Regions from separate parts of the Fusicatenibacter sp. genome, predicted to be linked through region 2. Evidence: predicted binding sites of a transcription regulator. Region 2 holds the regulator's gene; the other holds the start of a gene.
The links. The regulator Rex, encoded in region 2, represses fermentation and respiration genes when NADH is low (regulators of the CRP and FNR family bind a similar motif). The targets are predictions, from matches to a motif close to ATTGTTAANTANTTAACAAT.

Region 1 (21,521 bases), on a different contig from region 2:
CTTGCGAATTTATTTGGATGGAGCAAAATGACAACGGAAAAAACGGCTGCAGCATGCGGCTCTGCGTGCGGGGTTTCCGACAAACCGGAAGAGACTCCGGCGGCCTGTGGTTCTGCATGCGGCGCTGGCGATAAACCGGCCGAAACTCCGACAGCTTGCGGTTCTGCATGCGGGGCTTCCGACAAACCGGAAGAAAAACCGGCAGCCTGCGGTTCTGCCTGTGGTGCTGGCGACAAATAAGCCTGCACCGGAATACACCCTGTAAATGTATTTTTAATACACCGGGGTGTATTTTCCAGAACGGACACTCCTCCCGTGGTCCGTTTTGGAAAATGCGCCCTGGACCTTTTCTGACAAACTTCGACAAAGGAGGCTCTCATATGAATCCCTATTTTTCCTTCCAATGGCACATCACCGATGACTGTGACCAGCGTTGCAGGCACTGCTATATTTTTTCGGAAAACAACTGCAAACACCTCGATTCCATGACCTGGGATCAGATGCAGGATACATTTTACAACTGTCTTGATTTCTGTGCGGTCTACCACCGCACACCGTATTTCTATCTCACCGGCGGTGACCCGATTCTGCACCCGGACTTCTGGAAACTGCTCGCGCTGTTCAAAGAGCACCACATTGTGTTCACGATTCTCGGCAATCCTTTTCATCTCTCAGATGACGTCTGTCGGCGGCTGAAGGAATGCGGATGTGAGAAATATCAACTTTCGATCGACGGCATGCGTGAAACGCACGACTGGTTCCGAAAACCGGGCAGCTTCGATATTACACTCGAAAAAATCGGCTGTATCAACCGCGCCGATATCCGTTCCGTCGTGATGACGACCGTCTCCGGCACAAATATTGACGAAGTGCCTAACATCATCGACGCGGTCGTAACAGCCGGTGTCAATGTGTACGCGTTTGCCCGCTACTGCCCGACCAGTGAGGAAAAAGATACGAACATCGAACCGCTCCGCTATCGAAAACTGCTGGCGGACTGTGACCGGAAATTTAAGGAATATGAGGCGATGGGATGCAAAACGTATTTCAATAAAAAGGATCACCTGTGGATGCTCTACGAATACGAAACCGGCGCATTCCAGATTCCGTCTTATGCAAAAGAAGGCATGATCTACGGCGGCTGCAACTGCGGAAACTGTCATCTGACGATTCTCCCGAACGGCGATCTCTACGCCTGCCGCCGCGTGCAGAACAGCCATGTGGCAAATGTTTTTACGGACCGGATTGCCGATGTGTGGGTTGGACAGATGGAAACGTATCGGGATTATACGAAATTCGAGAAATGCTCCAAATGTGAACTGCTGGCATTCTGCCGCGGCTGCCCGGCGGTTGCAAGCGGAAAGGACGGCAATTTTTATGCGGCAGATCCACAGTGCTGGAAGGAGGTACTCTGAAATGAAAGAAAATGAAGTAATGAAAGCAATCATGCACCGGCGCGCAATCCGGCGGTTTGATCCGGCGCAGATTACAGAAGAAGAACTGGAACAGATTTTACAGGCAGGTATGTATGCGCCGAGTGCAGGCGGACGGCAGGGCGTGATTTTCGCAGTGTGCCAGAACCGGGAGGCAAATGAAAAGCTCGGAAAAATCAAACGCGCCAACTCCAACCCGCGCATGGCGACCGGAACTAACTTTGTCTCGAAAGAACAGCCGAGCATCGCGGATGACCCGAAACTGATTAATGCATTCTACGACGCACCGACCGTCATCACCCTGTTTGCCCCGCGCAATTTTCTCTTCTCCGTCGATGACTGCGCCGTCGCCGCCGAAAACATGATGCTCCTCGCCGACTCCCTCGGCATCGGCTCCTGCTACATCGGCCAGGGGTGGACTGCCTTTGCAGATCCGTATGGACAGGAAATCCTCCGCAAATGGGAAATCCCGGACGGGTATTATGCGGTGATGCAGTTACTTCTTGGATATCCAAGAAAAGAGGATCGTCATCCGGCGGCAAAACCACGGAAAGAGAAACGTGTGATACGATTTTAAATCCCCTTCACGAGGATAGAAAGGATGTAAAATGTCCAAAGAAATTGATGCAAAAACATTGCAGTTGAACCCATTCATATTATTCGGAAAGGACTAGCTCGCCCTGACCGCCGGACTGACCCCTGCTCTGCATATCAATTTGGGGTTATTCTTTCGCCAACAGCTTCTTATATGTCAGATCAATTGCAAACGCCCCCAGCGGCGCGGTCAGCACGAGTGCGAGAACGGCGGCTTCCAGCACGCTCATTCCCATAAAACGCGGCGCCAGCAGAATCATCCCCAGCAGCTCAAATGATGCCGGGACAAAACACATCATAACGGCGGGTCTTCCAATCTTTTTCAAAGCCGAAAGATCGAGTCCAAGGCCTGCTCTCGTCAGGATAATAATCAGCGCAATCTTCCGCAGATCCGCCGAAATCCCAAGGATACTCGCATCAATCAGATCCAGCATGTACGGCCCCAGAACCATTCCCGTCAGCAGCATGCCAAGCAGGCTCGGCAGCTTCACCTTCTGGCAGATCCATCCCATGGACATGCCGACCAGCAGAATCAGTGCAACACTCAGTAACATAGTATTTCCTCCTTACAGACGCAGAAAAAGCTGATGCCCCTGCGTTTTTTATCGCAGAAGTCATCAGCTTTGATTAAGCGTTTTAAGTATTTCTACTTCTGGAGAACTTCATTCCCTTACAGCGGTAACTATAACACAGACGAGGAGGTGAGTGCAAGTGCTGATTTTCTCGTTAATCTGAATGTATCTCATTTTTATAATCTAAAACTTGATATATGCAAAGGAATCAGAAAATCTTTCAAAAAGAAAGTTAGAAAAAACCCAAAAATCTTTAGAATAAATTCCCAATTGTTTTAAAACACTTTTGGCGCTATAATACCCGTACAAAACATTTCTGAGATGCAGCAGAAAAGAAAGAAGGGTATTTTTGTTGCATACAGAAATGAAAAATACGATTTACGCAACGGACAAAACGGCACAATATGATGCAAGTGCCAAACGTCTGCTCAGTCAGAAAATGATTTTAGCTCATATCCTTGTTCATACGGTAAAAGAATTCCAGGGAATGCGTGCGGCAGATATTGTTTCCTGTATCGAAGGGGAACCTTACATCAGTACAGTTCCTGTAGATCCCGGACTTACCAATAGTGAAAAAGAAAAGGACGGGCTGCGCATCGTCGGTTTTAATTCCGAAAATCAGGAACTAAATGAGGGGCTGATCCGATTTGATATTATTTTTTATGTTCGTCTAAAAGATGGACTATCACAGATTATCATCAACATCGAAGCACAAAAAGAAGAACCTGCGGAATATCATATTTTAAACCGAGCTGTTTTCTATACCTGTCGAATGATTTCTTCCCAGAAAGAACGGGACTTTACGGGATCGGATTTTAATCAGCTCAAACGAGTCTACTCTATTTGGGTCTGCATGAATATGGGAGAAAACAGCATGGACTATATTCATCTTACAAAAGAAGGTCTTATTAATTCCTATCCTTGGAAAGGGCGCCTTGATCTGCTTAATATTGTTCTGATTGGACTCTCTGATCTTCCTCCGCTTGATGAGAAATATGAACTGCACAGGCTTCTCTGCGCATTATTTTCCAACGAGTTGACACTGACTCAGAAACTCGATATTATAGAAACAGAATACAAGATCCCTTTAGACCAGACACTCAGAGAGGATGTGAATGTTATGTGTAATTTAGGTGAAGGAATTCGCGAAAGGGCACTGAAAGATGGAATTAAAACAGGTATCCAACTTGGAGAGCAAAAAATAATTCTTCACATGTTTCAAAAAGGCTACACTACAGCTCAAATTGCTGATATAGCTGGTTTGGAAGAACTTAAAATAAAAACTATCATTGAAGAAAATGAACTTGCAACTGTATAAAGCCATCTCAGCCGCCCAATGGAAATCTCTTCCAAACGGACGGCTGAATTATTTTCTGCATATCAGCAATTTGCTTTTTTTCGAATCGGATGACGGATCACAGTTTTCCATTTTTCAGGTGCCGTTTTTCTTGCATCAGACAGATAAATTTCGTGATGGCGGCGCTGATCCATAATGTCGTTTTCATAACCTTGTGTTTCAAGATATTGATTCATTTTTTCTATTGTTTCCGGTTCTGCATCGAAAGATCCATGGTGCATGATCTGTACGCAGAGTCCTTCCTCTATTGTCAGAAATTCTGCGCGGGAGCAATCGATATGTTTCTTATTTTCTGCCGTATGTACGGCCCATTCGAAATCTTTTCTGGTGATGAAATCCGGCAGGCGGATGGCGGAAATCCATTGAAAATCTTCTTTCTTTTCATAATCAATTTCTTCTGTCCCCTCCTGCCGCCAGAAGCCTTCTAACGGTGGGACGACGTAATGAAAAAATCCGTTGATTTTGTAATCTGTCCTGTAGCTCATTTTCAGCGTATAGGCAAGTGCATACAGAATCTCGATTGATTTTTTGTATTCGCCGCCCTCGGCATTCGGATTTCCCTTTCCCCGCACCGCCAGATAATTCATGGACGGAACGGTTACAATCTCTGGTAGATTTTTCGGTTGATAAAATTCTTTCTGCTCTTTCTTATAATCAAAAGCCATCCGCCTTATCCCCGCTTTCCAGAATTTCTTTCTGTTTCTTTTTGCTGAACCTGCCGAGCACAAGTCCGTACGCCTTATCCAGCAGATCTTTCACCAGGTCATCCGGCACAGCGCCGTTTGGTTTTATGGAATTCCAGTGCTGTTTGTTCATATAATACCCCGGAATGATGTCCTCGTACTGCTCCCGCAGAAAGCTTCCCTCCGACGGCTCCAGCTTCAGTGTGATGTAATATGGCTCATTCTGCTCTCCGAGACAGACAGCCGCAAACATTTTCCCTCCGATAGCATAACGGATCCAGTTCCACTGCGGCGGCAGCTTTTCTACGCCTGGTTTCTGCATCAGATAATCATCGATCCAGGAATACCGCATCTGATGCATTGCCTCCCATATCTTACAATTTGACTCAATCATATTTCTCCTCCATCCTCATACTTCGCCTGCATCCGCCGAATGCTCTGCCGCAATTCTTCGCGCAGCTCCTTTGGCTCCAGCAGTTCTGCTTTTTCGCGGAAAGTCAACAGCCATGTGATCAGGTTTTCTTTGTTGGTATAATCTGCCTGAAACAAAAGTGATCCATCCTCCAGCTCCTGACAGCATTCTGTTCCAAACTCTTCTACGAGGCGCCATTTGCAGTCTGCCGTGAACAATGCTTTTACCCGGATTCCACCCGGAAAAATTCTCTCATCGCTCAGATCCGGCATAGGGACATTTCTGGCTGCAAATGTTTCTTCCAGCATCTGCACTTTGTCCATCCTATTCAGCTTGAACAGACGAAAATCTTCTCTCGTTTTACACCAGCCCCACACGTACCAGCTCGACCAGCGGAACATTAAATAATATGGCTCGATGCGGCGTACAGACTCTTTTCCCGGTGCATAATAAGTAAATTCCAGCTCTCTGTGCTGACCGATCGCCAGACGGATCATTTCAATTTTCGGCGCGAGCGAATCCTTATACCACGACGACAGATCAATCAGCACCGACTGGTTCCCTACCATAAAATCCGAAGACCCCGCCGACAGCTTTTCCATCAGCTGACCGTAGCGGTTCGTCCCATTCACACTGTCCAGACTCCGAAGTCCCGCCAGAATATCCTGCATCTCGCTGTGCGTGAGCATCGTTCTGTCAAGTTTATACCCTTCCATAATCGAAATCCCGCCGTGAACCCCCTGCCGTGTCACCAGCGGAATCCCTGTCTTACACAGATCCTCAATATCTCGGTTAATCGTCCGCCGCGACACCTCAAACATCTCCGCCAGCTCCGGTGCCGTCACGGAGTCTTTCTGCAGCAGCACGGACAAAATTCCCAACTGTCTGTCTATTTTCATTGCTGTTCCTTTCTCTCTTTCATACTATCACGCAAAACATGACAACTCCATGTCATGATTTTACCATATCCTCGATAAAAATGAACTCGTAACCGCATAAAACAACTTCAGCCGCCCAATGGAATCTCTTCCAAACGGACGGCTGATTTCGTTTCTGTGAATCACGGATATGCAGGCAGTTCCGCCTCATCCACCTTTACGGCTTCTTTCTGGCAGTTCTCCCATAAGCTTCCGATGTCTGCAGATGTAAAATAATCCTTCGTTTCTTCGCCCAGCTGCACTCTGCCGGATTTGACGCCTTCGGCGTTGTAAATGATTTCATAGTTTGTTCCGTCCAAGAGACAGAATCGAAAACTCGTCACGGTGCTTCCCGTAAGCGGCTCGGTTTCTTTGTCGGTTACTTTTAAGTTTGAAAATGTCGAATATACATCCGCAATTTCTTCTGGTTCTGTGATCTCTTTCTTTTCTGCGCTTGCCGGTACAACGAAGCGGTACATTTCGATCCTTACAACATCAGCCGCCTCAAACGGAAGCGTAACTGCTGTTGATTTTCCGCAGCCTGTGAGGCATATGCAGATTAGAGCTGTCAAAAGTATCATTTTGGTAAATATCCTGACTCTTTTCATCATCCACGACCTCCCTGTTTTTTTGTATCTTTATTGTAACGGAAATCTTGTCAGGACGAAAGTAGAAAAAACACAGGCATCTTTAGAACAAATGTCCAATTGTCTCAAGACATATTCCGCACTATAATAACCATATAAAAAGTACTTTTTCATACGGCAAAAACGAAAAGGGAGGGAATATGCATGGAAAAATTTCGAACGGTCGTGTCTGTGATTGTTATGGTGCTTGTCGCAATTGCTGGTTTCTTTGTCGGCGCAGTTCTGTTTGATCAGGCTTTGGGCGGTGCAGTTCTGTTCGCCATGATTGCGGGATTTGCCTGCGTCATCTATATGTTGGATAACCCGATTGAAAAATAGGCACACGCAAAAACATAACGCAAAAACCGTGGAACCCATTACCCTAAAAAGGCAGCGGATTCCGCGGTTTTTCTGTACTCTCACGATGCCCGAATGCGATGCAAGAAAGATCCACGCCAGCATCGTAACCATCGCCGCGATATGCAGTGTTCCGATGATTCGAAACGGAAACATCGCAATAAAAATCGGCAGCACCAGCAAATAGGCGCCCCAGACTGCGGAACGCATCGGTACCTTCTCGGATACGCCCTCCATCAGCTTCGCCATCTTTCCTTCCTCGCCGATGGTTTTGATATCCTCAATCTTCAGTCTGCCGTTTGGAAATATGCTGATAATGCGGTCGCAGTACATGTTCACCGCATGCCCGATAATTCCCAGCACCAGCAGAAATCGCAAAACAGTTACACTCATCGTCTCACCTCCCAAAATAGATTCTCTTAAGATGAGATTAGCTCAGTCTAACTGTTTTATCAAGAAGATCTGTGCAGGATTACTTCATTTTTCTATTTTGAAAACTCAACAGAGACACAATACGTATACTCATTATTCAGTTCCACATTCCCCTTTTCCAAATCCTCAACCGAATACGCGCTCAGTCCATTCTCTCCATAAAAGAATGCTCCCAATCCCAGCTCTTTATCATAGACAAGTGCAGTATCCTCTGTGATTTCTGTGCCGGATCTGCCGAACACTTCCCGGTTTTCCACGCCTTCGAGAATTGAAAACTTCGTCTGATATTTACAGGCACTGTCCGTGATATACACATCCACCTGAAACGCCTCAAAATCCGGGATCAACGCGATCATTCCCTTCGACATCGAAGTCACATCACTGAAGTCATCATAACCCAGCCCGGCGATCTCTGTTTTGGAAACCTGTTCGCTGTAGTGATATTCCGTCAAGTACAATGTCATAGTCTGGAACGGCTCGTCTGCCGAATACTGAAAGAGCATCGCGCCGTCCGGTCCGGAAAGTATCTGGGCGATGTTCCTTTCCGGCGAATCCATGTCATACGGTGCAATAAAATTTTTCGGTGTCCGCACACTGCGGTACCACATCACGCCAGCCGCAGCAATCGCCAGCACCGCCGTCAGCGCCAGCACCGCAATCATGCTCTTTAAATGCTTCTGCCGATGCTTGCTGTCTTTCGCAACCTGAATCAGATTATCCTCCGCTTTCTCCGTCAGATTCTCCTCACTGATATCCTCCCCGGCGAGAAATTCATTGATGGTGATGCCGAGAATTTTGCACAGTTCCAGATACACCGACACATCCGGCAGGCAGATGCCCCTCTCCCACTTCGAGACCGATTTATCGCTCATCCCGAGCTGCTCCGCCAGCTGCTTCTGCGTCATGCCGAGCGCTTTTCTTTTTTCCGCAATATATTTTCCAATTTTGACAAGATCCATAGAGATTCCCCCTTTTCTTTGAGAAAATCATAACAGAAAAGGGGGTGAAATCACACCCCCTCAAAGTAGAATCGGCTGGTTCGCCGCAATATTTTCTTTTGTGAGCTGCGGAACGAATTTGCGGACATCGTCCACCGCATCAAATTTTGTCCCGGTTGTGATTTTACCGGAGAGCAGACCGCTCGCGATCGGAGAGAATGGCACGACCTGCATCCTTCCCTTGTCAGCATTCCTTTTGAAACTATTTCAGTCCTCAATCGCTCCTGTTCTTCTGCAGTTCAAAACGCAGTTCGAACTGTTCGTACAATAACTTTATTATATACTTTCGATATAACAATGGATAGACTTTTCTTGTATAATTTCATCCTTTTTCCACATACTACCCATACAGTACAAATTATGGAAAGTATGTGGAAACAGGAGGAATTTTTAATATGAAAGCGACTGGAATTGTTCGGAGGATTGATGATCTGGGGCGTGTGGTGGTTCCGAAGGAGATTCGGCGTACGATGCGGATCCGGGAGGGGCAGTCGATGGAGATTTATACGGGGCGGGAAGGGGAGATTATTTTAAAGAAATACTCGCCGATGGAGGAACTGGCGGAGTGTGCGGCCGGGTTTACGAAGTCGATTTCGGCGGTGACGGGGTGTCTCGTCTGTGTTTCGGATCAGGAACAGATCGTAGCGGCAAGCGGACCGGAACAGAAAAGTTATCTCGGGAAATCGATCAGCAGCCGGCTGGAGGAGGCGATTTCAAACCGGAAAATGGTGATTGCGCGGCCGGGGGAGAAATCTTATTTTTCGATTCTTGAAGATGATGACTCCACCCCGCCCCTGCCGGAGCTCATCTTTCCGATTCTTTCCTCAGGGGACGCCATTGGGTCTGTGATTCTCTGCGAAAAGGATAAAGAAACCCTGCCGAATGAGGCCGACAAAAAACTGCTCCAGGTGGCTGCGGCATATCTCGGGAGAGAAATGGAAAACTGAAACAACAAAATTTCAAAGGCTTTTTGCACGGTCCCCGCCGGTCACGCAGAAAGCCTTTTTCTCTGCGGATATTATCCCAAATTTAACTTGCCTTTTCCATGTTCTTTGTCTACAATAAAACCGACGCACTTTTCAACCGTCTATTATATAAGGAGGAATTTCCATATCTATGAAATACATTGCAAAGAAATTCGGCTCCCTCATTCTGACGCTGCTCCTCGTCTCGTTTTTATCCTTCTTCGCCTTTTCGGTCATTCCGGGCGACGCGGCGAAATCGCAGCTGGGAACGGAGGCGACGCCGGAGCGGATTGAGGCTCTGCAGAAAGAAATGGGACTGGACCGGCCGGTTCTCGAACGGTATGCTTCGTGGGTAGCCGGCTTTTTCCATGGGGATCTCGGCACCTCGTATTCTTATTCGATGCCGGTCACCGATCTGATCCGCGATAAAGTTCCGATTACAATCACCATCACGATCATCGCCTTTCTGATGATCCTTGCCGTCTCGATTCCGATCGGCATTTTCACGGCGCAGCACGCCGGGGGCCATCTCGACCGGCTGATCATGACGCTGAATCAGGTCATCATGTCCGTCCCGGGATTTTTCATCGGCATTCTGATTACATACTTCTTCGGTCTGATCCTCAAATGTTTTCAGCCGGGCGCTTACGTTTCGATCTCCGAAAACTTCACCGCCTTTGTCGGCTATCTTGTTGCACCGTCTGCCGCCATCGCGCTTCCGCGCTGTGCCATGGCGGTCAAAATGCTGCGCAGCTCTGTGCTCTCGCAGATGGATGCCGACTACGTGCGCACCGCCTATTCCCGCGGAAACAGCGCGCACCGCGTCATGTATCACCATGTGCTGAAAAATGCCCTGATCCCGGTGCTGACCTTCTGGGGCATGACGATCGCCGATATCGTGGCAAACAGCATCATTCTGGAACAGGTTTTCTCAATTCCGGGCATGGGAAGTCTCTTGATCACTTCGATCTCAAACCGCGATTATCCCGTGGTACAGGGCATCCTTGTGCTGATTGCCGCACTCGTTATCATCATCAACTTCGCTGTGGATCTGCTGTACGGCAGAATTGACCCGCGGATCCGCGTAAAAGACGGAAAGGAGCTTTAAGATCATGAAAAAGAAACGCAATCTCACTCTGATCCTCGGAGCTGCCATCACCGTTTTTATGTTTCTGTTTCTTCTGGTCGGCGTTTTCTGCACACCGTACGACCCGGACGCGATGAACGGCGCCGCGAAATTTGCTGCCCCGTCCCTTTCGCATCTGTTCGGCTGTGACCACTTCGGACGCGATATTTTCAGCCGCGTCTTAAAGGGAACCGGCACGACGTTCTTCGTCGCTTTCGCCACGCTGCTGCTCGGCGGATCCATCGGTGTTCTTGTCGGTGCTTTCACCGGCTACTTCGGCGGATGGATCGATGAAATTCTGATGCGTATCAACGATGTCATCGTTTCCTTCCCGGGTATCCTGCTGGCGCTCGTGTTTATTGCGCTGCTGGGACCTGGCAAATACAATGTGATTCTCGCACTCGGCATTGTCTTTATTCCGAGCTTTGCCCGCGTCACACGAAGCGAATTTCTTGCCCGCAAAGACATGGATTACGTCAAAAGTGCCCGCCTGATGGGTGTCTCGCACCTGCGGATCATGTTTGTCCATATCCTGCCGAATGCCGTTCCGTCGCTTCTTTCGATGGCGGCCATCGGCTTCAACAACGCCGTTCTCTCCGAGGCCGGTATGAGCTTTCTCGGCATCGGTGTCCAGCCGCCGGATGCATCGCTTGGACGAATGCTCTCTGAAGCCCAGCTCTATCTGATGACCGCTCCGTGGGGCGCAATTTTCCCGGGTCTCGCCGTCATTTTGCTGGCACTCGGCGTATCGCTGCTCGGCGACGGATTACAGAAGAAAGGCGGTAACTGATATGGCGCTTCTCGATGTACGCAATTTAAAAATTTCATTTTACGATACCACGCCGCCGACCGATGTGGTAAAAGGAATCTCCTTTTCCCTCGAGCAGGGCGAAACGCTCGGTATCGTCGGGGAGTCCGGCTCCGGAAAAACGCAGACGGCGCTCTCAATTTTACAGCTCTTAAAAGAAAACTCGGCTGTCTCCGGCGGGGAAATTCTCTATGAAAGTGCCTCCGTGGCACACGCTTCCCGGGACGAGCTGCAGCGCATCCGCGGAAAAGAAATCAGCATGATTTTCCAGGAGCCGATGACGTCTCTGAATCCGGTTCTGACGATTGAGGAACAGATTGCGGAGGGACTGCTGCTCCACGGAAACTGCACCCCGTCGGAACGCCATGAGAAAGTTCTCGCCATGATGCGCGAGGTCGAGCTTCCCGACCCGGAAGTGCTCTGCAGAAAATATCCGCATCAGCTCTCCGGCGGCCAGCGCCAGCGTGTGATGATCGCCGCGGCACTCATCACCGAACCGAAGCTTCTGATCGCCGATGAGCCGACGACGGCGCTGGATGTGACGATTCAGTCGCAGATTTTAAAACTGCTGAAAAAGATCAACGAACACCATCACACGGCGATTCTTTTTATCTCGCATGACCTCGGCGTCATCCGCTCGCTGTGTGACCGGGTCATCGTTATGAATCATGGAACGATCGTAGAATCCGGTAGCGTGGACGATGTCTTTTTCCATCCGCAGGAAGACTACACCCGCCGCCTGCTCGACGCGATTCCGAACCGGCGGACTTCCCTCCGGAAACGGAATAAAACTGCTTCAGCATCAGAAAAGGAGGCATAACACATGAGCGAAAGTAATCCAAACAACATTCTGGAAGTCTGCCATATCTCTGCCTCCTATCAGGAAGGAAAGCAGAAAAAACAGGTGCTTCACGATGTATCGTTTGAACTGCATGAGGATGAAATTCTCGGACTTGTCGGTGAGAGCGGATGCGGAAAGTCGACGCTCTCCAAAGTGATCTTAGGATTTATCCGCCCGGACGAAGGCGAGATTGTCTCGCGTGTCGATCATCCGCAGATGATTTTCCAGGACCCGTTTTCTTCCCTGAATCCGGCGAAAAAAATTTCCTGGATTTTAGAGGAGCCGCTTCGGATGCAGAAAGTTCCAAAAGAGGAACGAAAACAGCGCGTTCTTGCCATGGCAGAAAAGGTCGGTCTCTCCGCGGAACATCTGAACCGCCGCCCGCATGAGCTTTCCGGCGGCCAGCGGCAGAGAGTCAGCATCGCCGCCGCCCTGATCCAGGGCTCACGCCTGGTTCTTGCCGACGAACCGGTTTCCGCTCTCGATGTGACGATTCAGAAACAGATCATGGAGCTGATGGTTCAGCTGCAGGAGGAGCTTCATCTCTCAATTCTCTTTATCTCGCATGACCTCAACGTCATCTACCAGATGTGCGACCGCGTCCTCGTGATGAAACAGGGACGGATTGTGGAGAGTGCGGAGACGGAAGAACTGTTTGCGCATCCGCAGAATGATTATACGAAAGAGCTTCTGGCGGCGTCGCCGGAGCTGTAGTTTTACTTCCAGCACTCCTTAAACACGCGAAGCACATTCTTCGAAAAGACCTTCTCGATCTCTTCATCTGTAAAGCCTTCGTGGCTCATCACATCTGCGAGATGCTGCATATGCGCGGTGTCCGGCACATCCGTCTCACCGCTGAAACCGTCAAAATCGGTTCCGAGGCCGATGATATCGATGCCTCCGACCTTACGCAGATATTTCATATGGCGTACCATATCCATCGTCGATGCCTTTTTCGCCGCAGGCTCCTCCTCACGCAGAAACGACGGACAGAAATTGATACCGGTGACGCCGCCACGTTCTGCGAGCTGACGAATCATTTCATCTGAAAGATTTCGCAGATGGAAGCACGCGCCGCGCGCGTTGGAATGGGACGCAATGACCGGGCCTTTCGTGTGGGCAAAAACGTCGCGGATTCCGGCGTCGTTTAAATGCGACAGATCAATCACGATGCCAAGCCGCTCCATCTCCTCGACAAAGGTAATTCCTGTCGGTGTCAGCCCGTTTGCAAGGTCCGGAAGATATGGTTTTCCCTCTTCCTGCGCCGGGTTCGGGAATCCAAGCTCATTCGGGAAGTTCCAGGTCAGTGTGGAAATCCGCACGCCGAGATCGTACAGCGTATGCAATTTTTCGATGCTTCCCTCGTAAACACCACCCTCTTCGACGGTCATCACCGCGCCTATTTTTCCTTCCTTCTGCACCTGCATCAGATCCGCATACGTTTTTACCTGGCGGATCCGATCCGGGTATCGTTCCACTTCTGATCTCCAGAGATCAATCAGCTTTCTCACATGCTCATACGGTGTCTCATTTTTCAATCCCTTCAGAAACGTAAACAGAGAAAAGCACTGGCAGAGACTGCCGCCTTTCTCCAGCTTTTCCAGATTGATCTGAAGATCCGCATCCGCAAGATGCTCCTGTTTTTCCCTCCACTGCAATGCCGGAATGGTGTCGCAGTGCATATCAATTACCTGAAACATGGCAATAATCCTCTTTTCTGTTTTTTCTCTATTCTATCATACTTCGCCGGATTCTTTCTATTTTTTCGCTTTTTTCAGAAAAAAACTTGAAAATTGCAGATGAGATGATATACTTTTTTCATTATGTACTGCAGTTGCCGGTTTTTACGCAACAAACCGGCAACTGCTTTCTCACTGATCAAACAGCAGAGCCTGTTTCTAAGAACATCTTCGCAAACCGGAATGTATCTGAAATGGGCTCAAGAAAGAGGTATCTATGCTCCAACTGATTGAAACCATCAACACTGCCGTGAACAATTTTATCTGGGGTGTTCCGGCTATGATCTGTATTTTTGGTGTCGGACTGTACTTAAGTCTGCGCACCCGTTTTCTCCAGATTCGAAAATTCCCGTATGCAATCCGCACGACGATCGGACGAATGTTCCGGAAAAAGGATGCGTCCGACGGTGCAATTACTCCGTTCCAGGCGGTCTGTACGGCGCTGGCCGCTACGGTCGGTACCGGTAATATTGCCGGTGTCGCCGGTGCTATCGCGATTGGCGGACCGGGTGCGGTGTTCTGGATGTGGATTTCGGCCCTGCTCGGCATGTGTACGAAATTTGCGGAGGTTACACTGGCTGTCTTCTACCGTGAGAAAAACGCCAACGGCGAGCTCGTCGGCGGACCGATGTACTACATCAAAAACGGCCTTGGCAAAAAATGGCATTTCCTGGCTTACCTGTTTGCCGCTTTCGGCGTACTGACGGTATTCGGAACGGGAAACGCAACGCAGGTTAATACAATCACAACCGCGATCAACTCCGCACTGATGAACTACCATGTGATCTCGGAAAAATCTGTTTCGCTTTCCAACTTAATCCAGGGAATCATCATCGCCGCGCTCGTTGCGCTGATCCTGCTCGGCGGCGTCAAACGAATTGCACAGGTAACGGAAAAACTCGTTCCGTTTATGGCACTGTTTTATATCATCCTTGCCCTCGGCGTTATCTTATTGAACATCAACACGATTCCATCTGTTTTCGTGTCGATCTTCAAGGGTGCATTCCGTCCTTCCGCTGTGACGGGCGGTATCGTCGGAAGCATGATCATGAGTGTGAAAAAAGGTGTCTCCCGCGGTATCTTCTCGAATGAGGCAGGTCTTGGTACCGGCTCCATCGCGCATGCCTGCGCCGATACGAGAAAGCCGGTCAAACAGGGTATGTTCGGTATCTTCGAGGTATTTACAGACACCATCGTCATCTGTACCTTAACTGCACTCGTTATCCTCTGCAGCGGCACTTCCATTGCTTACGGACAGGCCGCCGGCGCGGAGCTGACGATCAGCGGATTTACCGCTACGTATGGAAACTGGGTTTCGCTGTTCACCGCACTTGCGATGTGCTGCTTCGCCTTTTCCACAATCCTCGGTTGGGGACTTTACGGTGCACGCTGCATCGAGTTCCTGTTCTCTGAAAAGATCACGAAATACTTCATGGCCGCTTACTCGCTGGTTGCCATCCTCGGCGCCACCGCAAATCTCGGCCTGATGTGGAGCATTGCGGAGACCTTCAACGGCCTCATGGCGATCCCGAACCTGATCGCTCTCTTCCTGCTCTCGGGCAAGGTGGCAGAGCTGACAAAAGAATATTTTGCTAACGAAGTAAAAACCAATTAAAAGATCTCCGGGAAAACGGCATTTCGATATGCACCGTTTTCCCGGAGATTTTTTTCTAAACACTTTTCTATTCTTTTCTCTGCAGCTCCGGCTGGCTCTGCCGATGTTTTTTCTTCTGCAGATACATCACCGCATCTGCCTCCTCGATAATTTTCACGATATCCAGCTCCTCGTGGTCTTGGGGAACCTCGACCATACCGCAGCTGAAGCTCTTCGGATACTCGTGCGTCTTTTCGCTCTCGAACGCATTCTGGATCACCTGCAGCTTATCCTTTGCAGCCTGCAGCGGGCAGTTCTGAAGTACAATGCAGAACTCATCGCCACCGACCCGCGCAAAAATGTCCTCTTTCCGGATCAGATTTTCCACTGTGTGTACAAAATGGCGGATATACCAGTCGCCCTCGGCATGGCCGAAATGATCGTTGATGTATTTCAGATGATCGAGATCGCAGTAGCAGAACACCATACTGACTTCTTTTTTCAGCATGTCCTCCGCCTTTTCGAGGAAAAATGCGCGGTTTCCGATCCCCGTCATCGGATCCCTCTGGGCTTTCCGGCGCAGCATCTCCTCGCGCTGTTTCGTCTCGGTCACTTCGCGGATGATATGCGTATACGCCTTCTCATCCTCCCAGGCAATGGTCCGCGAACGGATTTTGTAAAAGCGGTGCTCAGAATCCTCTGCCTCCCAGTACCATTTCACCGAGGTCAGCGCCTCCGAATCACTGCTCCGCTCTTTTGCCGCCTCCTGCAGACACATCTTGTAGATCTCTTCATTCTTCAGATCCTCACTTGCGCCCTCCCGGTTGCAGTACAGAATCTTCGTTCCGTCCACATTCGTTACAATAATTTCCTCTTCACTTCCGCTGATCAGATCCAGCAGAAGTGCATTGTAGCTTTCCGCCATGTCGGCGTGGTGTTTCTCCACCTCTGCTTCCAGCCGCAGCGCATTTTCCCGCTCACGGAGCTGCGCCGTCATCGTGTTGAACGCATCTGAGAATTCACCGAGGTACGAAACCGTCTGAGAATAATCCCCCTTTGCTACCTGCTTTGCCTGCCACGTCAGATGATTCAGATTCGCCTGAATGTTTTTCAGATTATCGCACAGCGAATTTCCCCGGGTCGCGATTGTGCCGGACAGATCGCCCTTCGAAAGAGCCGCAGAATACGCTTTCATTTCCTGGATCATCTTGTCCAGGTACTGCAGCCCCATGCCGAGCTTCTGATACGGTTCGTCCAGCTTTTCCAGATCCAGCGGCTGTACCTTCGTGTCATACAGGATACTCCGCAGATATTCAAATAATTGTTCACAGTTTCTGTTTTCCATCCAACACCACTTACTCTTCTATATTTGCATGGAAGCGGCAGACACGGTCACCCGTTGCCCAGCAGTCCACTTCCACTGCCGTATACATTTTTCCGGAATACGTAGAAAGCACTCCGGCAATAAATCCCTCATCGTAATTGCAGACCGTCTCTCCGAGCACCGGAAGTCCCGAGCAGTCCGCGTCCTCTGCCACTGTGAGGATGATTCTTCCGCTCTCTTCATCGACATCCTCAATCCGCAGTACACCGATCTTCAGTTCTTTCATCTTGTTCTGCAGCTGATTGACAAACGCATCCATCGGCTGATCCATATCCAGCATGTGTTTTGTGAAATACTCACCTGCCGTGCGTCCGGCGCTGCGGAAAATCTCTACCTGTGTCTCTTTGCCGAAGCGCTGCACCAGTTCGTCCTTCAGGGAGTATTCCAGCATGCGGTATACGAGTACCGGAAGCTCTTCGCCTAAGTTTCCTCTGCTGTTCTCGTCATACTTTAAATACTCCTCAAAACGAAGCGGCTTTTTGTCCGCGAAAAAAATATTATTTTCCATCAAGGTTTCTCCTATTGTTTAATCTTTCTTTTCTCTTTTACATCTTCTGTGTTTTCATTTCGTCTCATTTTTGTATCATTTCAGATCATTATAGCAGTTTTTCCGTCCCGTTTCAACAATAGGGCGTAATACCTTTACACTGTCAGACAGAGCGCGGACGCTTAGGAATTCCTTTTTTATCCCGATTCGGCCGGTACAGCTCTCTTTCGCTGAGCAGACGTTCCATACATGCTTTCAGTTTTTCTGCATCCAGCTACAGGTGGGGGAGGATGTCACTCTCAAAAGTGTTCAGGGCTTTTTATTTTTCCAGTTTCGCGTTATAATAAACCATACAAAGATTTTAGAAACGAAAGGAAAACTGCTCTGATGATTGATTCCACTGTATCTGTTGCCAAAGGTGAAAAAACAAAATACCGCCTTGCCGAATCCATGAAGGAATGCATGAAGACGACGCCGGTCGAGGAGATCACCGTGCGCCAGATCTGTGAAATCTGCGGCGTTACCCGTCAGACCTTCTACCGCAACTTTCTCGATAAATATGATCTGATCAACTGGTATTTTGATAAATTACTTACAAAATCCTTCGAACATATGGGCCGCGGAACGACCGTTTTCGACAGTCTGGAAAAGAAATTCACGTACATCCAGGAGGAGAAGCCATTCTTCGCAGCCGCCTTCCGCTACGACAAGCAGAACTCCCTGCGGGAGCATGATTTCGAACTGATCCTGGCATTCTACGAAAACCTGATCCGCGAAAAAAGCGGCCGCCCGGTGACGCAGGAAATGCATTTTCTCCTCGAAATGTACTGCCAGGGATCGATCACAATGACCGTAAAATGGGTACTTGGCGGGATGGACATCACCCCTTCCGAGCTGGCCGGTCTTCTCGTCCGCGCAATGCCGGAGGACTTAAAAAAACTGTTTCTGGAGCTGCAGCTTCTTTCCTGAACGGAAAGAGCTGCGGCTCTTGTCATTTTTCACAAATTCCGGTTTGTTATTTTTTGCACAATGTCAAATTTTTCAAAAGTGTTACACTTTGCTTCTTCTGTCACTTTCTGTTTCCCTCCGATTTTGTTAATATAATCACAAACAAAACGAACGGCTGCTGATTCCAGCAGATCCATTTATTCAGAAGGGAGTTTTTTCATCATGGCAAATCGTATTAACTTAAATGCTACATCCTATCACGGAGCAGGCGCTATCGCTGAAATAGCAAACGAGGCAAAGGCACACGGCTTCAAAAAAGCATTCGTATGCTCTGACCCGGATCTGGTAAAATTCAACGTTACTTCCAAAGTAACCGATATCCTGACCGAGAACGGACTGGACTATGAGCTTTACAGCGACATCAAACCAAACCCGACCATCGAAAACGTAAAACACGGCGTAGAAGCTTTCAAAGCATCCGGCGCTGATTATCTGATCGCAATCGGCGGCGGTTCTTCCATGGATACTTCCAAAGCCATCGGTATCATCATCGCAAACCCGGAGTTCGAGGATGTCAGAAGCCTTGAGGGCACTGCACCGACCAAGAATCCCTGCGTACCGATCATCGCTGTTCCGACCACAGCAGGTACTGCTGCAGAGGTTACCATCAACTACGTTATCACCGACGTAGAGAGAAAACGTAAATTCGTATGCGTTGACCCGCACGACATGCCGATCATCGCAGTTGTTGATCCTGAGATGATGTCCTCCATGCCGAAAGGACTGACCGCTTCCACCGGTATGGACGCTCTGACCCACGCTATCGAGGGCTACACCACAAAAGCTGCATGGGAAATGACCGATATGTTCCATCTGAAAGCCATCGAGCTGATCTCCAAATCCCTGCGCGGCGCTGTTGCAAACACCAAAGAGGGACGTGAGGGAATGGCTCTCGGCCAGTACATCGCAGGTATGGGCTTCTCCAACGTAGGTCTTGGAATCGCTCACTCCATGGCACACACCCTGGGCGCTGTTTATGATACCCCGCACGGTGTTGCATGCGCAATGATGCTTCCGATCGTTATGGAATACAACCAGGAGTGCACCGGTGAGAAATACCGTGAAATCGCACGCGCTATGGGCGTTGCAGGTGTCGATGAAATGTCTCAGGAAGAGTACAGAAAAGCAGCGATCGACGCTGTTAAGAAACTGTCCGCAGACGTTGGAATCCCATCTGTTCTCGAAGCAGTCAAAGAAGAAGACCTGCAGTTCCTTGCCGAGTCCGCACACGCAGATGCCTGCGCACCGGGCAACCCGAAAGATGCAAGCGTTGAAGATCTGAAAGATCTGTTCCGCAAAATTATGGCATAAGATTTCGAAATAAATATCTTTAGAAAATCCTGAAAAAGAAACACCCCGGAATACTGGAAAATTTTCTTTCCGTATTCCGGGGTGATTTTTTTCGTAAACGTTATTCTACGGTGTTTCCGTCTGCATCTACGGTTACCGTATTGACGGCTGCGTTGTCAAGAACGGTGTTGATCAGACGCTCCATCATGATGTTGCGCACGACGGTATCTTCACCATAATAATCATTTGCCGCGTTCAGGAAATCCTCCTGGGACATGTTGGCGTTGGCTGCCTCATCGTTTAAGATCTCCTGGTAATCCTGATCGTCGGTTGTCCAGCCTTCTGCCTCTTTTACGGCATCCAGAAGAAGGGCGCTCTTTGCCATGGTTCCGGCATACGTTGCTTTCTCCTGATTGTAGGTTGCCCGGTCTGCGTACTGCTCCAGATAGTCATCCAGGGAAATGCCATAGTTCTGCAGATAGTTGGTATACCGTTTATCATAATCTTCCTCGCCGAGGGCGATGTACAGTTTCGGGATTTTGGTGAACGTACAGCCGTCTGCTACCCGCTGCATCGCGTCATCCTGCAGATTGTTTTCTGCGGTTGTCTCGTTGGCTGCCTCAAGCTCTGCACGTTTTCCGGCATAATAATCATCTACGGTGCTGTAATCGGTGTTTGCCGCTACCCACTCATCGTCAAGTTCCCATCCGTCGATATTTTCTGCCGGGCGGGTGAACGCATTTACAGTAACAGTAAACACAACGTCTTTTCCTGCCAGATCGGTGCTCTGATAGTTATCCGGGAATTTCAGGTTCAGATCTTTCGTCTCACCGGTTTTCATGCCGACAACGCCATCCTCGAATCCGTTGATAAATGTTCCGGAACCGATCACCAGATTATAGGAATCGCTGCTTCCGCCGTCGAACTCCTCGCCGTCAATTTTTCCGACGTAAGCGATATCTGCGGTATCTCCTTCCTGTACGGTGGCATCCGGATCTTCCATGGTCACGGATGTCTCTGACAGAATAGCGTTCTGTACATCATCATCCGTTACCTGCTCTACTTTCTTCTCCAGCGTCAGGTTTTTATAATCGCCGAGTGTCACACAGTCCGCCGGATCTGCGTCCTCGTCTACAACCGGAATGCCGTCGACATCGCTCGGGGAAACGTAGTCCTCGGAAGCTGTGCTGTCGGACGATGTGCTGCCTGCGCTCGACGCATCGGATGCTGAGGAAGCGCTTGTGCTGCTTGCGCTTGATACGGAACTGCTGCTTGTTGTATTGTTTTTTCCACATCCGCTCACACTGGCTGCTCCCAGTGTCATGAGCAGAAGCATGACTGCTGCTTTTCTTTTCATTCTTGAATTTTCCTCCATACTACGCCGTTCCCGGCGCGTTGTAAATCTCATTTTACCATACTTGTCCGGTAAAAAAAAGGCTGGGGCTCCGATTTTAGAAATTCTTATGATTTTCGACCGTAAAATCGCCTGGATTGCGCTAAAATGTGTTTGCGTTTTGCCGGAATCAATGTTAGAATGAACATAGACTGGCATCGTATGTACCGATGCCCGCATTATTTTTTTGCAGAGGAGGAATAGAGGGATGAAACCCTGGATTATCGTATTAATCGTATTAGCTGTCATCGCTGTCATCCTTGGTCTGCTGTATTACTTCGGTAAAAAAGCACAGACAAAACAGGCCGCACAGCAGGAACAAATGGAGGCCATGAAACAGACGGTCACCATGTTGATCATAGATAAGAAAAAGCTTCGCATGAAAGATTCCGGACTTCCACAGATGGTCATCGACCAGACACCGAAAATGATGCGTCGTGCAAAACTGCCGATCGTCAAAGCAAAAGTCGGTCCGAGAATCATGACCCTGATCTGCGACGCTGCT
Region 2 (8,036 bases):
AGCGCGGAAAAAACAATCCGCAGAAGGCAGAAACGATCATGAATACATCTTATTCCATGGTCTGCGCCTGTGCCGTTGTCCTCATGGTCATCGGCTTTCTGTTTGCCCGTCCGCTGCTGACGCTGTTCGGCGCATCGGCAGATGCGATGGTCTACGCGTATCCTTATATGATGATTTACCTGATCGGAACACTGCCGTCCATGGTTGCGACCGGCATGAACCCGTTTATCAATGCGCAGGGTTATTCAACGGTCGGCATGTTCTCCGTTACGATCGGAGCCGTCGCAAATCTGCTGCTTGACCCGCTGTTTATCTTTGTACTTGGCTTTGGCGTACAGGGTGCCGCGATTGCCACCGTCATTTCCCAGACGCTCTCCGCCGTCTTTGTTCTGTACTTCCTGACCCGGAAAGCGGAGCTGAAAGTACGGTTTGTGCGGAAAAATGAAATTTCCGAGTGCACAGGCTATGCAAAAAATATCGTAAGCCTCGGTACTGCCGGTTTTATCATGCAGCTCACCAACAGCCTTGTCACCATCTGCTGCAACAATGTGCTTTCCGTGACAGGCGGTGATATTTACATATCTGTTATGACGATTGTATCGAGTGTCCGCCAGCTCGTCGAGACCCCGATCTACGCTATGAATGAGGGAACCTCCCCGATCTTAAGCTATAACTACGGCGCTCGCCGCCCGGCCCGCGTTCGTAAGGCTATGTGTGTCATGAGCGCAATGATTCTTGGCTACACGGCAGTGATGTGGAGCGTTATTATTCTGATTCCGCATGTACTGATCGGTATTTTCAGTTCAGACGCTGTATTGATCCAGGATGCGGTACCGGCGCTGAAGCAGTATTTTGCAGCATTTATATTCATGGATCTGCAGTATATCGGCCAGACCGTATTCAAATCCCTGAATAAAAAGAAGCAGGCGATCTTTTTCTCCCTGCTCCGCAAAGTATTCATTGTCGTGCCGCTCACCTATCTGATGCCGTACGCGCTCCACATGGGAACTGACGGTGTCTTCCTCGCCGAGCCGGTATCGAATGTAATCGGCGGAAGCCTCTGCTTTATTACCATGCTGGCTCTGGTTCTGCCGGAACTGAAGCGGATGGAAAAACAGATACAATTTTAAAAGAGTTGATAAGAAAAAGGCTGTTTCTTGCAAAGGGCAGCCTTTTTGCATACCATAAAATAAGAATACGCCGGAGCTTTGCGATGAACGAGCAGAAAATTCTGACAGGAAAAGGAATTACCGTGGCGGTGCTGGATACAGGGATTTTTCCGCATATTGATTTTGATAACCGGATTGCGGCGTTCCGGGATCTGGTGTACGGGCGGGAGACGCCTTACGATGATAATGGGCATGGGACGCATGTCTGCGGAATCCTCGGCGGAAGCGGAAGAGCATCCGGCGGGAAGTACCGGGGTACGGCACCGGAATGCAGATTTGTGGTAGCAAAAATTCTTGACCGCAGGGGAAACGGCAGAAAGCAGGATATCCTTGCGGCGATTGACTGGGTGTGCAAAGAGCGAATAAGACTTAATATCCGCATTTTAAATATTTCAGTGGGAACAACAGAGCAGGAAAAAACGGTGGATGATCTGCTCGTGCAGGCGGTGGAGCGCGCCTGGGATGACGGGATCACTGTTGTGACAGCGGCCGGAAATCTGGGACCCGCTCCGGGCAGTATTACGGCGCCGGGGAGCAGCAGAAAAGTGATCACCGTGGGAGCGGGCGATCTGCTGGAGCCAAGAAGAGGAATCTCCGGATGCGGCCCGACACGGGACTGCGTCTGCAAACCAGATCTTGTCGCGCCTGGAAAACGTCTCATTTCCTGCGCGCCTGGAAGAAGCAGAAAGGAATATGTGGTGAAGAGCGGCACATCGATGGCGGCGCCGCGGGTGTCCGGAGCCGTGGCTTTGGCACTTGAACGGGTTCCGGATCTTACCAATGTCCAGGCAAAAATGCTGCTCTGCGAATCGGCAAGAGATCTTGGCCTTCCGCGTAACCGTCAGGGGCATGGAATGCTTCAGACAGACCGTTTTCTTTCACTTCTGTGAGACGATGCGTGACAATGCAACAGAAGAAAAATGAAGGAAAATATCGATCATCCTGCAAAAATTGAGCGAATTGATAGGAAAATACCAAAAAATCAGGCGAATTTTGACTTGACAAGCCATTTGATACTTTATACAATAAACGGGAATAGAAAAAGGAGGCCTACTATGGAAAAAATTCAGATGACCACTCCTCTGGTAGAGATGGATGGAGATGAGATGACCAGAATTCTCTGGAAAATGATCAAAGATGAGCTGCTTCTCCCGTTTATTGATCTGAAAACGGAATATTACGATCTTGGACTGGAACACAGAAACGAAACGAACGATCAGGTAACCGTAGATTCCGCAAACGCTACCAAGAAATACGGTGTAGCAGTCAAATGTGCCACCATTACGCCGAATGCAGCGCGTATGACAGAGTACAATCTGAAAGAAATGTGGAAGAGCCCGAACGGAACCATTCGTGCCATGCTCGACGGAACTGTTTTCCGTACCCCGATTGTTGTAAAAGGCATCGAGCCGTGCGTGCGCAACTGGAAAAAGCCGATTACGATTGCCCGTCATGCATACGGCGATGTATATAAAAACGCAGAAATCCGGATTCCGGGACCGGGAAAAGCAGAGCTGGTTTATACCGCAGAGGATGGCACCGAGACAAGAGAACTGATTCACAACTTCACCGGCGCTGGTGTCATTCAGGGTATGCACAATCTGGATAATTCCATAGAAAGCTTTGCGAGAAGCTGTTTCGAATACGCGCTGTCCACAAAACAGGATCTGTGGTTTGCAAGCAAGGATACGATTTCCAAAAAGTATGATCATCGCTTTAAGGATATTTTCCAGGAAATTTTCGATGCAGAGTATAAAGGGAAATTCGAAGAGGCAGGCATTACCTACTTCTACACCCTGATCGACGATGCTGTTGCCCGTATCATGAAAGCAGAGGGCGGCTTTATCTGGGCATGCAAAAACTACGATGGTGATGTCATGAGTGATATGGTGTCCTCCGCATTCGGTTCCCTTGCGATGATGACTTCGGTTCTCGTATCTCCGCATGGATATTACGAGTACGAGGCTGCGCACGGAACCGTACAGCGCCACTATTACCGTCACTTAAAAGGCGAGGAAACATCCACCAACTCCGTGGCCACCATTTTTGCATGGACCGGCGCACTCAGAAAACGCGGGGAAATGGATGGAAACGCAGAACTTTCCGCATTTGCAGACCGTCTGGAAAAAGCAACGATCACAACGATCGAGAGCGGAAAGATGACAAAAGACCTTGCGCTGATCACCACCATGGAAAATCCGACCGTATTAAACAGCCGTGATTTCATCCTGGCCATCCGCGAGGAGCTGGAGAAATAATCAAACGAAGCAGAAAAAGAAAGCCGATCCGGCATTCCCACAAAAAAGGATGTACCGGACCGGCTTTTTCTGTTGCCAAGCATATCAATAATTGGTCCAGTGGACCAATTTTGATTTTACACTTTTCCGGGGAAAGCCAGGCTTACTCGGCAAGCTCTTCCCATTTTTCATACAGCTCTTCAAGTTCTGCGGCGATTTCCGCTTTCTCTTTGCTTAATTTCACACACTCTGCGACATTTGTTGCGACTTCCGGTTTTGACATTTCTTCATCAATTTCCGAATCGCGTGTCTCGAGCTCTTCAATTCGTTTTTCCGTCTTTTTCAGCTCGTTCTCTTTCTTTCGGAGGCGTGCCTGTTCTTCTTTCTGCGCCTTCCAGTCCAGCTTTGTGGAGGAGGCTTCGGAAGGAGCAGATGTTTCTTCCAGTGCGGCGGCCTCGGCAGCAGGAGCATAGATGCGGGTCAGCTCTTCTTTTTTCTCCAGATAGTAATCGTAATTTCCGATATAGTTGACGAGTGTCTGTCCCGTCAGCTCCAGAATCCGGGTTGCAGTCTGATTGATAAAGTAACGGTCGTGGGACACGTACAGTACCGTTCCAGTGTAATCCTTCAGCGCGTTTTCCAGAATCTCCTTTGATACGATATCGAGGTGGTTGGTCGGCTCGTCGAGGATCAGGAAGTTGGCGTTCGAGAGCATCAGCTTGGCAAGGGAAATTCGTCCGCGCTCACCGCCGCTCAGCGTGTGGATCGGCTGGAAGACATCATCGTTTGTAAACAGGAAGGCGGCCAGCACATTTCGGATTTCGGTGTTTGTCAGATACGGATACGCGTCGGAAATCTCCTGGAAAATGGTCTTTTCCATGTGGAGCACCTGATGCTCCTGATCGTAGTAACCGATCTGTACACGGCTTCCAAGTGTAAAAGAGCCGGCATCCGGTCGGATGACTTCGTTTAAGATCTTTAAGATCGTCGTTTTTCCCGTTCCGTTGTTTCCGATGATTGCGACGCGCTCCCCGCGCTTGATTTCGAAATTCAGATCCTGGAAAAGCGTCTGTCCCGGGAAGGCTTTGGAGAGATGCTCGACGGTCAGCACATCGTTTCCGCTGGTGATGCGCGGCTCCAGACGGATCCGCATATCGGAGCGTACTTCCGTCGGTTTTTCGAGAACATCCATTTTGTCCAGCATCTTTTCACGGCTCTCGGCGCGCTTGATGGATTTTTCCCGGTTGAAGGATTTCAGCTTTGCGATGACTTCCTCCTGATGGTGGATTTCCTGCTGCTGGTTGACCCAGGCGTGGTAAGCGGCCTCGCGGAGCATTGCTTTTTTCTGACTGTAGGCGGTATAGTTTCCCTCAAAAGTTGTTACTTTTTTATTGTCCACTTCAACGACTTTTGTGACAACGCGGTCGAGAAAGTAACGGTCATGGGAGACAATCAGGACGGCTCCGCTGTAATTTAAAAGATACGTCTCGAGCCAGGAGATCGAGTCCATATCGAGGTGGTTGGTCGGCTCGTCGAGCAGAATGATGTCCGGTTTGGTGAGCAGCAGTTTACCAAGTGCCACGCGGGTCTTCTGACCGCCGGAGAGGGAGTCCACCTGTTTTTCAAAATCGCTCTCGGAAAAGCCAAGACCTTTTAAAACACCGACGACTTCACTGCGGTACGCGTATCCGTTTTCCAGTTCAAAGGTATGGGAGAGGCGGGTGTAGGTGGAAAGAAGTTCATCCAGCTCTGCACCGGATTTTGTCTTCATATCGCTTTCCATCTGACGGAGGCGTTCCTCCATATCGATCAGATTCTGTTTCGCGGTCAGCACTTCCTGGTAAATGGAAAGGTGTCCGGTCAGATCCTGATGCTGGGCGAGATAGCCCATCGTCTTTCCTTTGGAGAGGATGACCTCTCCCTCATCGGCCCTCATTTCGCCGATGATGATTTTTAACAGCGTCGATTTTCCGGCACCGTTGATGCCGACCAGTGCGGCTTTTTCGCGTTCTTCTATATGAAAAGATGCATTTTTGATAATTTCCGTTGTCCCGAATGCTTTCGAGATATTCTGACATGCAAGAATCATGTGGTTCCTCCAGATAACATATTTCTGTATTTTGACATAATACACCATCCTTATTATAGAGAGTAATACACAAAATTTCAAGAAATCTTTGACAATTTTCTATCAACCATATATAATATGAGTATATGCAGGTGTAAATAAGGAGGAATTTATCTTGGAAGAAAAAGGAATTTCTCGGGCAGTTATCAAAAGACTTCCTAGATATTATCGTTACCTGGGCGAATTGCTGGAGGACGGAGTAGAACGGATCTCTTCCGGTGAGCTGAGCGAGCGGATGAAAGTGACAGCTTCCCAGATTCGCCAGGATTTAAATAATTTCGGCGGCTTCGGCCAGCAGGGATATGGTTATAACGTGCGGTATCTGTACAGTGAGATTGGAAAAATCTTAGGTCTGGACAGAGTCCACAATATGATTTTTGTCGGAGCCGGAAATCTGGGACAGGCGCTTGCCAATTACGCGGCCTTTGAAAGAAGCGGATTCAAAACGGTCGGTATTTTTGACGTCAACCCGGTATTAAAAGGAATTTCCGTGCGCGGAATTGAAATCCGCATGGCGGACGAGCTTCCGGAATTTATCAAGGAGCACAACGTAGAGATCGCAGCTCTGACACTGCCGAAAGCAAAAGCGGTAGAGATGGCAGAGATCCTCGTGGATAATGGTGTGAAAGCAATCTGGAATTTTGCACATACCGATCTGAACTTAAAACTTCCGAAAGATGTGATCGTAGAGAATGTCCATCTTTCCGAAAGTCTGATGCGTCTCTCCTACAATCTGAACAGATATGAGGCGGAGCATCCAAAGAACAATTAAGAAACAAAAAACAAAAGCAGGAGAGTCTTCGGGAAACCGGAGGCTTTTTCTGTTAAGTCCCCGGAAGATGCGGGAAAAGGAGGAGAAGCGATGAAACGGATTCTTACAGCAGCACAGATGAAGCAGGCAGACCGAAATACCATGGAAACGATGGAAGTGCCGTCCCTGGTACTGATGGAGCGCGCGGCGCTGTCCTGTGTGGAGGAACTTCAAAATGGAACATGGGATACAGGAAAAGTTCTTGCCGTGTGCGGTCCCGGAAATAATGGCGGGGACGGTGCGGCAATTGCACGGATTTTAAAGACGAAAGGCGTGGATGCGGAACTGTTCTGTCTTGGAAATCCGGAAAAATACAGTGAAGGCATGAGAGCACAGAAGAAAATTGCGGAAAATTATGGGGTCCGTGAGGTTAAGAATCCGGATTTCCGGGAATATACTGTTATCATAGATGCCATCTTTGGAATTGGCGTATCCCGCCCGCTGGTAGGGGAGTACCGGAGAGCAGTGGAAGCAATCTGCGCAAGCGGCGTCCCCGTTCTCGCCGTGGACATCCCTTCGGGGATCCACACGGATACCGGAGAGGTCCTTGATGCGGCGGTGAAAGCCAGAGCCACGGTGACATTTGCCTGTGCAAAGCCAGGGCTTCTTTTTGATCCCGGAAAACGATATGCCGGAGAGGTCCTGGTCCGTGACATCGGAATCGGCTTTGATGCAGGAGAAGAGGAGACGCCCTGGTACGGTTCGGTGGAAAAAGAAGATCTGGACCGGTTTCTTACCCGCACGCCGATGGGAAATAAGGGAACCTTCGGAAAGGTGCTGGTACTTGCCGGTTCCGGTGCCATGTGCGGAGCCGCTGTTTTGTGTGCCAGGGCAGTCCTTGCATCCGGTGCCGGCATGGTAAAGGTTGTAACAGAGGAAAGAAACCGTACGCCGCTTTTCTGTGCCCTGCCGGAAGCAATGGCGGATTTCTGGAAGGAGGATGAGCCGCTTCCGGAAGAAGCCCTGCTGCAGGATCTCGCCTGGGCGGACGCTGTTGTTGCGGGACCGGGACTTTCCAAAAGCCGGACGGCAAAAGAACTGCTCGTTTTTACGGTGCAGCACACAGAAGTTCCTCTTATTCTGGATGCAGATGCGCTGAACCTGATTGCGGAAGATGCGGAGTTTCTTTCGGGCTGCCGGGCAGAAAAAATTTTAACGCCTCATGTAGGAGAGCTTGCACGGCTGCTGCACACGACCATTGCAGAATGCCAGCGTGACCCGGCAGGAAGCGCCGGAAGGGCCGCCGAAAAATACCAGGCCTGCTGTGTACGAAAGGATTCCGTAACCGTGACAGCAGAGAAAGGGCGTGAGCAGTATTACATAAACACAAGCGGAAGCAGTGCGCTTGCGACGGCGGGAAGCGGCGATGTGCTCGCGGGAATCACAGGCGCCTTTGCAGCGAAACGTCAGTGTGAAAAAAATGAGAAAAAAATCGGCCTTGCCAAAACAGCGGCACTGGCGGCATATGCGCATGGAAAAGCGGGAGAGGCTGCGGAAGAAAACAGCAGTGCTTCCTATGTAACAGCATCCGAGATTATCAGAGGATTGCAGTCAATCTGAGCAAAGCAGATCAGAATCACGGGTTCCCAAAAGGACTCCGGGCGGACTTTTTTGAAGCGCCGGATGAAATTTGTGAATACCTCCGGAAAAACAGGCAATATTAAATACATGGAAACGATTTTAAAAGGCGT

Region 1: fucO (lactaldehyde reductase) is a predicted target of Rex. The motif match lies at 18,417-18,436, and genes of this name have one in related genera.

Annotation. Positions count from the first base shown of each region.
Region 1 covers NZ_CDRRUH010000040.1:4,280-25,800, forward strand. The annotation lists gene acgA (ACGX-repeat peptide) at 1-240, shown strand, start outside; gene acgM (radical SAM/SPASM domain protein, ACGX system) at 381-1,415, shown strand; gene ACY2VW_RS09530 (nitroreductase family protein) at 1,417-2,010, shown strand; partial or broken gene ACY2VW_RS09535 (cation:proton antiporter domain-containing protein) at 2,213-2,581, opposite strand; fluoride riboswitch at 2,629-2,706, opposite strand; gene ACY2VW_RS09540 (Rpn family recombination-promoting nuclease/putative transposase) at 2,952-3,917, shown strand; gene ACY2VW_RS09545 (GyrI-like domain-containing protein) at 3,980-4,621, opposite strand; gene ACY2VW_RS09550 (MmcQ/YjbR family DNA-binding protein) at 4,611-5,033, opposite strand; gene ACY2VW_RS09555 (helix-turn-helix transcriptional regulator) at 5,030-5,950, opposite strand; gene ACY2VW_RS09560 (hypothetical protein) at 6,112-6,549, opposite strand; gene ACY2VW_RS09565 (hypothetical protein) at 6,607-7,344, opposite strand; gene ACY2VW_RS09570 (helix-turn-helix domain-containing protein) at 7,437-8,342, opposite strand; gene ACY2VW_RS09575 (hypothetical protein) at 8,403-8,555, opposite strand; gene ACY2VW_RS09580 (stage V sporulation T C-terminal domain-containing protein) at 8,777-9,328, shown strand; gene ACY2VW_RS09585 (ABC transporter permease) at 9,498-10,454, shown strand; gene ACY2VW_RS09590 (ABC transporter permease) at 10,459-11,262, shown strand; gene ACY2VW_RS09595 (ATP-binding cassette domain-containing protein) at 11,264-12,100, shown strand; gene ACY2VW_RS09600 (ABC transporter ATP-binding protein) at 12,104-12,835, shown strand; gene ACY2VW_RS09605 (dipeptidase) at 12,838-13,821, opposite strand; gene ACY2VW_RS09610 (alanine/glycine:cation symporter family protein) at 14,078-15,475, shown strand; gene ACY2VW_RS09615 (sensor domain-containing diguanylate cyclase) at 15,543-16,799, opposite strand; gene ACY2VW_RS09620 (V4R domain-containing protein) at 16,810-17,346, opposite strand; gene ACY2VW_RS09625 (TetR/AcrR family transcriptional regulator C-terminal domain-containing protein) at 17,713-18,294, shown strand; gene fucO (lactaldehyde reductase) at 18,496-19,644, shown strand; gene tig (trigger factor) at 19,745-20,980, opposite strand; gene ACY2VW_RS09640 (hypothetical protein) at 21,225-21,521, shown strand, end outside.
Region 2 covers NZ_CDRRUH010000041.1:20,236-28,271, reverse strand. The annotation lists gene ACY2VW_RS09815 (MATE family efflux transporter) at 1-1,130, shown strand, start outside; gene ACY2VW_RS09810 (S8 family peptidase) at 1,214-2,059, shown strand; gene ACY2VW_RS09805 (NADP-dependent isocitrate dehydrogenase) at 2,225-3,427, shown strand; gene ACY2VW_RS09800 (ABC-F family ATP-binding cassette domain-containing protein) at 3,570-5,495, opposite strand; gene ACY2VW_RS09795 (redox-sensing transcriptional repressor Rex) at 5,650-6,306, shown strand; gene ACY2VW_RS09790 (NAD(P)H-hydrate dehydratase) at 6,397-7,905, shown strand; gene ACY2VW_RS09785 (hypothetical protein) at 7,969-8,036, shown strand, end outside.